DNA from 2 places in the Spirillospora sp. NPDC046719 genome. Region 1 is predicted to be linked to the other one. Evidence: riboswitches for the same ligand, from Rfam matches in the RefSeq annotation. Region 1 holds a riboswitch; the other holds the start of a gene.
What was found. A riboswitch is a leader RNA that binds a small molecule or an ion and turns the genes downstream of it on or off. The one in region 1 is predicted to bind ZMP and ZTP.

Region 1 (4,407 bases):
GGATCACCCTGTTCAAGGGCCTGAGCGAGATGAAGACCCTCACCGAGCACGTGTCGTCGCACTCGACGGGCGGGCTGCTGCTGATCGTCGTGGTGAAGCTGGCCGCGCTGCTGACCGCCGCGTCGTGCGGGTTCCGCGGCGGGCGGATCTTCCCGTCGGTGTTCGCGGGCGTCGCGATCGGGCTGCTCGCGAACCGGCTGGTGGACTCCGTCCCGGTGTCCCTCGCGATCAGCGCGGGGGTGCTCGGGCTGCTCGTCGCCGTCACGCGGCAGGGGTGGCTGAGCCTGTTCATGGCGGTCACCGTCGTCACCGACATCAAGCTGCTGCCGCTGATGTGCGTCGTCATCCTGCCGCCGTGGCTGCTGGCCGTCGGGCGCCCGCCGATGCTCGTCAAGGAAGGCTGACGAGGCGCGGCGTCAGCCCGCCAGGGCCCGGAGGCTCTCGCGGAGCGACTGCGTGGTGGCGAGGACGGCGGTGGGCTCGTAGCCGCAGTGGGCCATGCAGTTGTCGCAGCGCGGGTCGCGGCCGCGGCCGTAGGCGTCCCAGTCGGTGGTCTCCAGCAGCTCCTTCCAGGAGGCGGCGTAGCCGTCGGCGAGCAGGTAGCAGGGCTTCTGCCAGCCGAGGAGCGAGTACGACGGCACGCCCCACGGCGTGCACGCGAACTCGCGCCGGCCTTCGAGGAAGTCGAGGTAGAGCGGGGAGTGGTTGAGGCGCCAGCGCCGCCGGCGGCCGCCCGCGAACGCCTGCCGGAACAGGTCGCGGGTCTGCTGGACGCCGAGGAACCGGTCCTGGTCGGGGGCCTTCTCGTAGGCGTAGCCGGGCGCGATCTCCATCCGGTCGACGCCGAGCTCGTCGTTCAGGTAGTCCAGGGTCTCCCGGATGGTCTCGGGGGTGTCGGTGTTGTAGAACGTCGAGTTCGTGTAGACGGCGAACCCGGCGGCCTTGGCGGCCCGGATCGCGTCCACGGCCTCGTCGAAGACGCCGTCCTTGCTGACGGACTCGTCGTGGCGCTCCTTCAGCCCGTCGATGTGCACCATCCAGGCGAAGTCGCGGTGCGGGCGGAAGCGGTGCAGGTGCTTGCGCAGCAGCACCGCGTTGGTGCACAGGACGACGAACTTGCGGCGCCGCAGCAGCTCGACGACGATCCGGTCGATCTGCGGGTGCATGAGCGGCTCGCCGCCGGCGATCGACACCATCGGCGCGCCGCACTCCTCGACGGCGGCCACCGCCTGCTCCACCGGCATCCGCCGCTTGAGCAGCGACGCGGGCTGCTGGATCTTGCCGCAGCCGGCGCACGTGAGGTTGCAGGCGAACAGCGGTTCCAGCTCCATGATCATCGGGAACTTCGCGGTGCCGCGGATCCGCTGCCGCACCAGATGGGTCCCGATCTTGACCGCCAGCCGCATGGGCAGTCCCATGTGCGCCTCCCTGAGCCGCGGGTGTCGTCCGTGCGCCGGGCCGTCCCGGCATCCGGACGATGCTCCATACAGCGAGTATGAAACATGGTGGCTGTACGTCAATATAGGTTCGCGGGTATGACGCCGTCCCGACGCGCCGAGCACGCCGCCGACACCCGCGCCGCCCTGCTGGCCGCCGCCCGCGCGCTGTTCGCCGAGCGCGGCTACGCCGCCACCGGCACCGAGGACGTCGTCGCCGCCGCCCGCGTCACCCGCGGCGCGCTCTACCACCACTTCCGCGACAAGGCCGCACTGTTCGGCGCCGTGGTCGAGCAGGTCGGCGCGGAGCTGGCCGAGCGGCTGATCCGCCAGCAGCTCGACCGTCCGGCGGCGGGCGGCCCGCTGGCCCAGATCCGGGACGGCCTCGCCGCGTTCCTGGACACCTGCGTCGACAGCGACTTCCAGCGGCTCGTGCTCGTCGAGGGCCCCATCGTGCTCGGCGCCGACGCCTGGAACGACCTCGCGGAACGGCACGGCCTGCGGCTGCTCACCGAGTGGCTGGAGCGCGCGATGGACGCCGGCGAGCTGGACCGGCAGCCGCCGGGCGTGCTGGCCCGGCTGATCGTCGCGATGATCATCGAGGCGAGCCTCGTCATCGCGCGCGCCGCCGACCAGGCCGCCGCGCGCGCCGAGGTCGGCGCCGTCCTCGACCGCACCCTCCGCGGCCTCCGGCCGGCCTGAGCGCGCCTCCGGCCGGCCTGACCACCGGGCGCCGCCTGCGGTTACAGTGTGGGCGGGCCGTGACTGGCGCCTAGGGTGGAGCACCACCGGGGAGCGGCCCGCCACCGCCGCCGTGCGCCTGGGCGATCCATGACGACGCCCGGGAGCGGTCGCCGATGCGGACACTTCTGATCGACAACTACGACTCGTTCACGTTCAACCTGTACCAGCTGCTGGGCGAGGTGAACGGGCGGCCGCCGACGGTCGTCCGCAACGACGCCGACTGGTCGGGGCTGTCCCCCGCCGACTTCGACAACGTGGTCATCTCCCCCGGGCCGGGACGTCCCGACCGCGAGCGCGACATCGGCATCGGCGCCCGGGTGATCGACGAGTGGTCGCTGCCGCTGCTCGGCGTGTGCCTGGGGCACCAGGGCATCTGCCACCGGCTCGGCGGCAAGGTCGAGCACGCGCCGGAACCCGTGCACGGCCGGGTCTCCCAGGTCGTCCACACCGGGGAGGGGCTCTTCGCGGGGCTGCCGTCGCCGCTGCCCGTCGTCCGGTACCACTCGCTGGCGGTCACCGCGCTGCCCGACGAGCTGGAGGCCGTCGCATGGTCGGACGACGGCGTCCTGATGGGGGTGCGGCACCGGTCGGCGCCGATCTGGGGCATCCAGTTCCACCCCGAGTCCGTCCGCACCGGTCACGGCCGCGAGCTGCTGGCCAACTTCCGCGACCTCACCCGCGCCCACCACGGCGCGGGGCCCTACCGGCTCCACGTCCACCGGCTGGCGGCGGCGCCCGACCCCGAGGCGGCCTACCGGACGGTGTTCGCCGGACGCCCCGGCGCGTTCTGGCTGGACAGCGGCACGCACGCGGAGGGGACGTCGCGGTTCACGATGATGGGCGACGGCGACGGCCCGCTCGGCGAGCTGGTGACGTACCGGGTCGGGGAGCGGCGCGTCCGGGTGGACGGGCACGGCACCGTGTCGGAGCAGCCGGCCGGCTCGTTCTTCGACTACCTGGAACGGGAGGTGACCCGGCGGGCGCTGCCCGACGACGGCGATCTCCCGTTCGGGTTCCGCCTGGGCTACGTCGGCTACCTCGGGTACGAGCTGAAGGCCGAGACGGGCGGCACCGCCGCGCACGCCTCGCCCACCCCGGACGCCGCGATGGTGTTCGCCGACCGGGCGCTGGTCATCGACCACGCGGAAGGCGAGTCCTACCTGCTGCGCCTCAGCCGCCTGGCCCGCGACCCGGAGGTGGACGCGTGGTTCGCCGCGACCGCCGAGCGCGTCCGCGGCCTGCCGTCCGAGCCGGAGACACCGCTGACCGGGCCGCTGACAGGCGACGCGGCGGAACCGCCCGTCGAGCTGCACCACGACCGGGAGGCGTACCTCGGCCTGGTCGCCGAGTGCCTGGACGAGATCCGCGACGGGGAGTCGTACGAGATCTGCCTGTCCAACACCGCGACCGCGCGCACCGCCGTCGACCCCGCCGCCACGTTCGCGCACCTCCGGCGGGTCAGCCCCGTCCCGTACGGCGCGCTGCTCGCGTTCCCCGGCGTCGCGGTGCTCAGCGCCTCGCCGGAGCAGTTCCTGGCGGTGACGTCCGACGGGCGGGTGCGGTCGAAGCCGATCAAGGGCACCCGGCCCCGCGGCGCCGCCCCCGGACACGACGACGCCCTCCGCCGCGAGCTGGCGGCCAGCGAGAAGGACCGCGCCGAGAACCTCATGATCGTGGACCTCGTCCGCAACGACCTGAACACCGTCTGCGCCGTCGGCTCCGTGCGCGTCCCGCGGCTGTTCGACGTCGAGTCGTTCGCGCCCGTCCACCACCTGGTGTCCACCGTCGAGGGCAGGCTCCGCGACGGGGTGACGGCGGTCGGGTGCGCGCGCGCCGCGTTCCCGCCGGGGTCGATGACCGGCGCGCCGAAGGTCCGCACGATGGAGATCATCGACCGGCTGGAGGGGCGGGCCCGCGGCGTCTACTCCGGGGCGCTCGGCTGGTTCTCCCTCGGCGGCGCGTGCGAGCTCAGCGTCGTCAACCGGACGATCGTCGTCGCGCCCGGCGGCGCCTCCTTCAATGTGGGCGGCGCGATCGTCGCGCTGTCCGACCCGGAGGAGGAGTTCGCCGAGACCCTGGTGAAGGCCCGCGCGATGATCGCCGCCATCGCCGCGTCGGCGTTCCCGGCGCCGGAGCCGTCACCGGCCGGCGTCGCGGGGGCGCGGCCGGGCGCGGATGTGGACGCGCTCCCCCTGGCGGCCGAACAGGTTGAGGACCTCCACGGGTG
Region 2 (4,407 bases), on a different contig from region 1:
CCACCCCGCGGCGCCGCCCCCCCCCGCGATCGCCACCCACCCCCCCCCCCCCCCCCGGCGCGCCCCCGGGGTCCGCCGCCGCGCGCGCCGTCCCGTTTCCCGATGCGCCCCGCTCACGATGACCTCGACTCCCCGTTGGGCGGCCCGCGCCGCCGCTGTGGGCCGCCAATTGTCGGCGTCGTGCGGGACGGGAGGCATCGGTGAAATCACCAGTCCCTCCCGCCCCGCGCTGGAGCCCGGTGCACAGCGCCGAATATCCTTCGGACATCACCCTGTCGCGGCGCATCTTCCGTTCGGGAGTTCGGGACGCGGCGGCGAGTTCGGGAGGGGACCCCATGGACGCGGTCGATCAGGCGATCCTGCGGCGGTTGCAGCGGGACGGGCGGCAGACCAACAGGGAGTTGGCCGAGGCGGTCGGGATCGCGCCGTCCACGGCGCTGGAGCGGACGCGGGCGCTGCGCTCGCGCGGGGTCATCACCGGCTTCCACGCGGCGGTCGACTTCGAGCGGCTCGGCCGCGGCGTCCAGGCGCTGATCTCGATCCGGATCCGGCCGCAGTCGCGCGAGGCGATCGAGTCGGCGCGCGACAGCATGGCCGCGATGCCCGAGGCCGTGGGCGTGTTCGTCGTGACGGGCAACGAGGACCTGTTCGTCCACGTGGCGGTGCCCAGCACCACGTACCTGCGGGACTTCGTGCTCGACCGGCTGGCCCGCCGCAAGGAGTTCGTGGACGTCCGCACCCTCGTGGTGTACGACTACGTCCAGCCGAAGGAGCAGGGCGAACTTCCGGCGGCGGACGGCCGGATGGGGCGAACGCCGTACGCCTGAGATCGCGTCGGCCGTCCCGAAACCGAAGAACCGGCGGGGCATAGCTTCGTGTCCGAAGATATGACGGCTCAGCGTGCTGACGGCCGCATGCCTGCCTAGCTTCGGAGGCATGGACCGACGAAACAACCCGTCCGCAGCACTGCTGGTCCTGGCCGCCGGAGTCCTGTGGGGGACGGTCGGCCCGGCGCAGGTGCTGGCGGGCTCCGCCGCGAACCCGGTCGCGGTCGGCGGTGCCCGGATCCTCTCCGGCGGGGTGATCCTCGCCGCCCTGGTGCTCGTGGCCGACCCGCGGGCGTTCCGGACGCTGTCGCGGCGCACCTGGCCGCCGGTGGCCGCCGCGTCCGCCGCCACCGGGATCTTCCAGGCGTCGTTCTTCAGCGCGGTCGGCCGGACGGGCGCCGCGGTCGCGACCGCCGTGGTGTTCGGGCTCGCGCCTGTCTCGACGGGCTTGTGCGAGCGGCTGGTCCTCCGGGCGCGGCTCAGCGGGCGCTGGTGGGCGGGGACGGCCTGCGCGATCGGCGGCGTCGCGCTGCTGATGGCGCCGGGCCCCGACGCCCGCGTCGACCTGCTCGGCGTCGGGCTCAGCCTGGTCGCCGGGACGTGCTTCGGCGTCTACACGGTGTCGGCGAAGGTCCTCACCGGCCGGAGCGGGCCGGGCGGCGGCGCGACCGCAATGGCGGCGGCGGTGTCGGTGACGCTGCTGGCCGGCGGGTCGGTGCTGCTGCCCTGGACGCTCGCGGACCTGCCCGCGCTCGCGGCGCCGCGGTCGGCGGCCCTGGTGGCGTGGCTCGGCGTCGCCGCGACCGCCGCCGCGTACATGTTCTTCGTCACGGGCCTGAACCGGGTGAGCGCCGCGACGGCCGGGACGCTGAGCCTCGCCGAGCCGCTGGTGGCCGCCGTCCTGGCCGTGGCGGTCCTCGGCGAGCGGATGTCGGGGCGTGTCGCGGCCGGGGCCGTGCTGCTGCTCGGCGGGCTTGCCGTGGTGTCGATCCCCGCGCGGACTCGCCGGACCCGCCGGATCCGCCGGACGCGGCGGGGCCGGAGGCGGCTCGCTATGATGTGGCGAACGCGACTGGCGCAGTCAAGGTGGAGACGACCACCGGGGAGCGAAACTAGTCCGCACACCGCGCGCCTGGGTGTACGGGTCCCCTGGCCGGGGCGCCCGCAGCGCGTTCCGGCGCGAGCAGCGCGGAGGTAGTCGTGCACGAGCCCGCCGTCCCCCATCTGCAGGCCGCCGATCCCGAGATCGCCGGGCTGGTCGAGGCGGAGGCCCGCCGCCAGTTCGAGAAGATCCGGCTGATCGCCTCGGAGAACTACGTGTCGCCGGCGGTGCTGGAGGCCACCGGCTCCGTCCTGACCAACAAGTACTCCGAGGGGTACGCGGGCAAGCGGTACTACGAGGGCCAGCAGAACGTCGACCCGGTCGAGCTGGCCGCCATCGCCCGGGCCGAGGAGCTGTTCGGCGTCGAGCACGCCAACGTCCAGCCGTACTCCGGCTCGCCCGCGAACCTCGCCGTCTACATGGCGTTCCTCGACCCCGGCGACCCGGTGATGGGCCTGTCGCTGCCGATGGGCGGCCACCTGACGCACGGCTGGTCGGTGTCGGCGACGGGCAGGTGGTTCACGCCCGTCCGGTACGAGGTCCGCGCCGACACCGGCCGCGTCGACATGGACGAGGTCCGCGACCTCGCGCTGAAGGAGCGGCCGAAGCTGATCTGGTGCGGCGGGACGGCGGTGCCCCGCACCATCGACTTCCCGGCGTTCGCCGAGATCGCCCGCGAGGTCGGGGCGGTGCTGGCCGCCGACATCGCGCACATCGCGGGCCTGGTCGCCGGCGGCGCGCACCCGTCCCCGGTGGGCCACGCCGACGTGATCACCACGACGACGCACAAGACGCTGCGCGGCCCGCGCGGCGCGATGATCATGTCGACGGCGGAGCACGCGAAGGCGGTGGACAAGGCCGTCTTCCCCGGCCTGCAGGGCGGCCCGCACAACCACACCACCGCCGCGATCGCCGTCGCGCTGAAGGAGGCCGCGACGCCGGACTTCTCCCGGTACGCCCACCAGGTCGTGGCGAACGCGAAGGCGCTCGCCGGGGCGCTGCTGGAGCGCGGCTACGACCTGATCTCCGGCGGCACCGACAACCACCTGATCCTCATCGACCTGACGAACAAGGGCGTCGCGGGCAAGCCCGCCGCGCAGGCCCTCGACCGCGCCGGCATCGAGCTGAACTACAACGCGGTCCCGTTCGACCCGCGCAAGCCGTTCGACCCGTCGGGGCTGCGGCTCGGCACCGGCGCGATCACCACCCGCGGGCTGGACGAGGCGCGGATGCCGCGGATCGCGGCCTGGATCGACGAGGTCGTGCGGGCCGCCGCCCGGGGGGACGAGACGGTCGTCGAGCGGGTCGCGGGCGAGGTCCGCGAGATGCTGGCGGGCTACCCGATGCCGGGGTGGGCGCCCACCCCCTGATCAGGACGCGCGCAGGATCGTGATCATTCGCCAGGCCTCGGGATCGGTGAGGGCCACCGCGTCCGCACCGGTCCCGAAGTCGCCGTACCGGGCGGCGACGTCCAGCCCGCCCGCGAGCCGGATCGCCGCGTCGAGCTCGGTCGCGGTCCAGAACCGGTAGGGGACGACGTCCTCGATGACGCGGGTCGCGCCGTCCGCCTCGATCGTCATCGTCACGCGGTCGTCGGCGATCTGGGTGACGGGGTCGAGCAGGTCGGTGGGCTCGCCCCACCGGACGGTGGCGCGCACGCCGTCGCGCTCGACCGTCCAGCCGGTGCTGACGCTCGGGTCGTCCGAGAGCCGGTCGCGCGGGTGCGACATCTCGATCACGTACAGCCCGCCGGGCGCCAGGTGCGCGGCGACGCGGCGCAGGTGCGCGACGAACGCGTCCAGCGTCATCAGGTGGGACGTGGAGTCCAGCATGGTCAGCACCAGGTCGAACCGGCGGCCGAGGTCGAACGCCGTCATGTCGTCCTGGACGACCTCGACCGCGACCCCGGCGCGCCCGGCCTCGCGCGCCGCGTACGCGCACATCGCCGGGTTCAGGTCCAGCGCGGTCGCGGTCAGGCCGCGGCGGGCCAGCTCGCGGGCGTGCTCGGCGGGCCCGGCGGCCAGCTCCAGCACCGTCCGGACCGGGCCCGCCGCGTCCGGGCGGTGCTCGGCGCACCAGCCGAGGAGCACGCCGGTCTCGGCGCCCACGTCGCGGAACGAGCAGGCCAGCTCGTAGGCCCAGGGGTCGTCATAGATGCCGGTCACCCCGCCATCCTGCCAGCGCCCCGGGGGCGGGGCGGCCGTCCGCCCGCAGCCTGATCTCCACGATGGACGGCTCCTCGGTGCGCCGGGTCCGGCCGCCGAGCGAGGTCAGCAGGCGCCGCATCCGCACGTTCTCGCTCAGCGCGGTCGCGCGCAGCTCCACCAGGCCGCGCTCGCGGGCCAGCGCCAGCAGCAGCTCGGCGAGCGCGCGGCCGAGGCCGCGGCCCTGCCAGCCGTCCTCGACCAGGAACGCCAGTTCCGCGACGCCCGGGTCGAGCACGTGGATCAGGTGCGCGAGGGCGAGCAGCGACCCGTC

Region 2: another riboswitch for ZMP and ZTP. It lies ahead of glyA (serine hydroxymethyltransferase); the one in region 1 lies ahead of pabB (aminodeoxychorismate synthase component I).

The regions. Positions count from the first base shown of each region.
Region 1 is NZ_JBEYYT010000017.1:17,302-21,708, reverse strand. Features, by position in the region: gene ABZ914_RS05165 (ion channel protein) at 1-404, shown strand, start outside; gene hpnH (adenosyl-hopene transferase HpnH) at 417-1,418, opposite strand; gene ABZ914_RS05155 (TetR/AcrR family transcriptional regulator) at 1,536-2,138, shown strand; ZMP/ZTP riboswitch at 2,188-2,269, shown strand; gene pabB (aminodeoxychorismate synthase component I) at 2,294-4,407, shown strand, end outside; gene ABZ914_RS05145 (helix-turn-helix domain-containing protein) at 4,319-4,407, opposite strand, start outside.
Region 2 is NZ_JBEYYT010000020.1:47,512-51,918, reverse strand. Features, by position in the region: gene ABZ914_RS06200 (Lrp/AsnC family transcriptional regulator) at 336-827, shown strand; partial or broken gene ABZ914_RS06195 (DMT family transporter) at 937-1,755, shown strand; ZMP/ZTP riboswitch at 1,886-1,972, shown strand; gene glyA (serine hydroxymethyltransferase) at 2,028-3,299, shown strand; gene ABZ914_RS06185 (methyltransferase domain-containing protein) at 3,300-4,094, opposite strand; gene ABZ914_RS06180 (GNAT family N-acetyltransferase) at 4,078-4,407, opposite strand, start outside.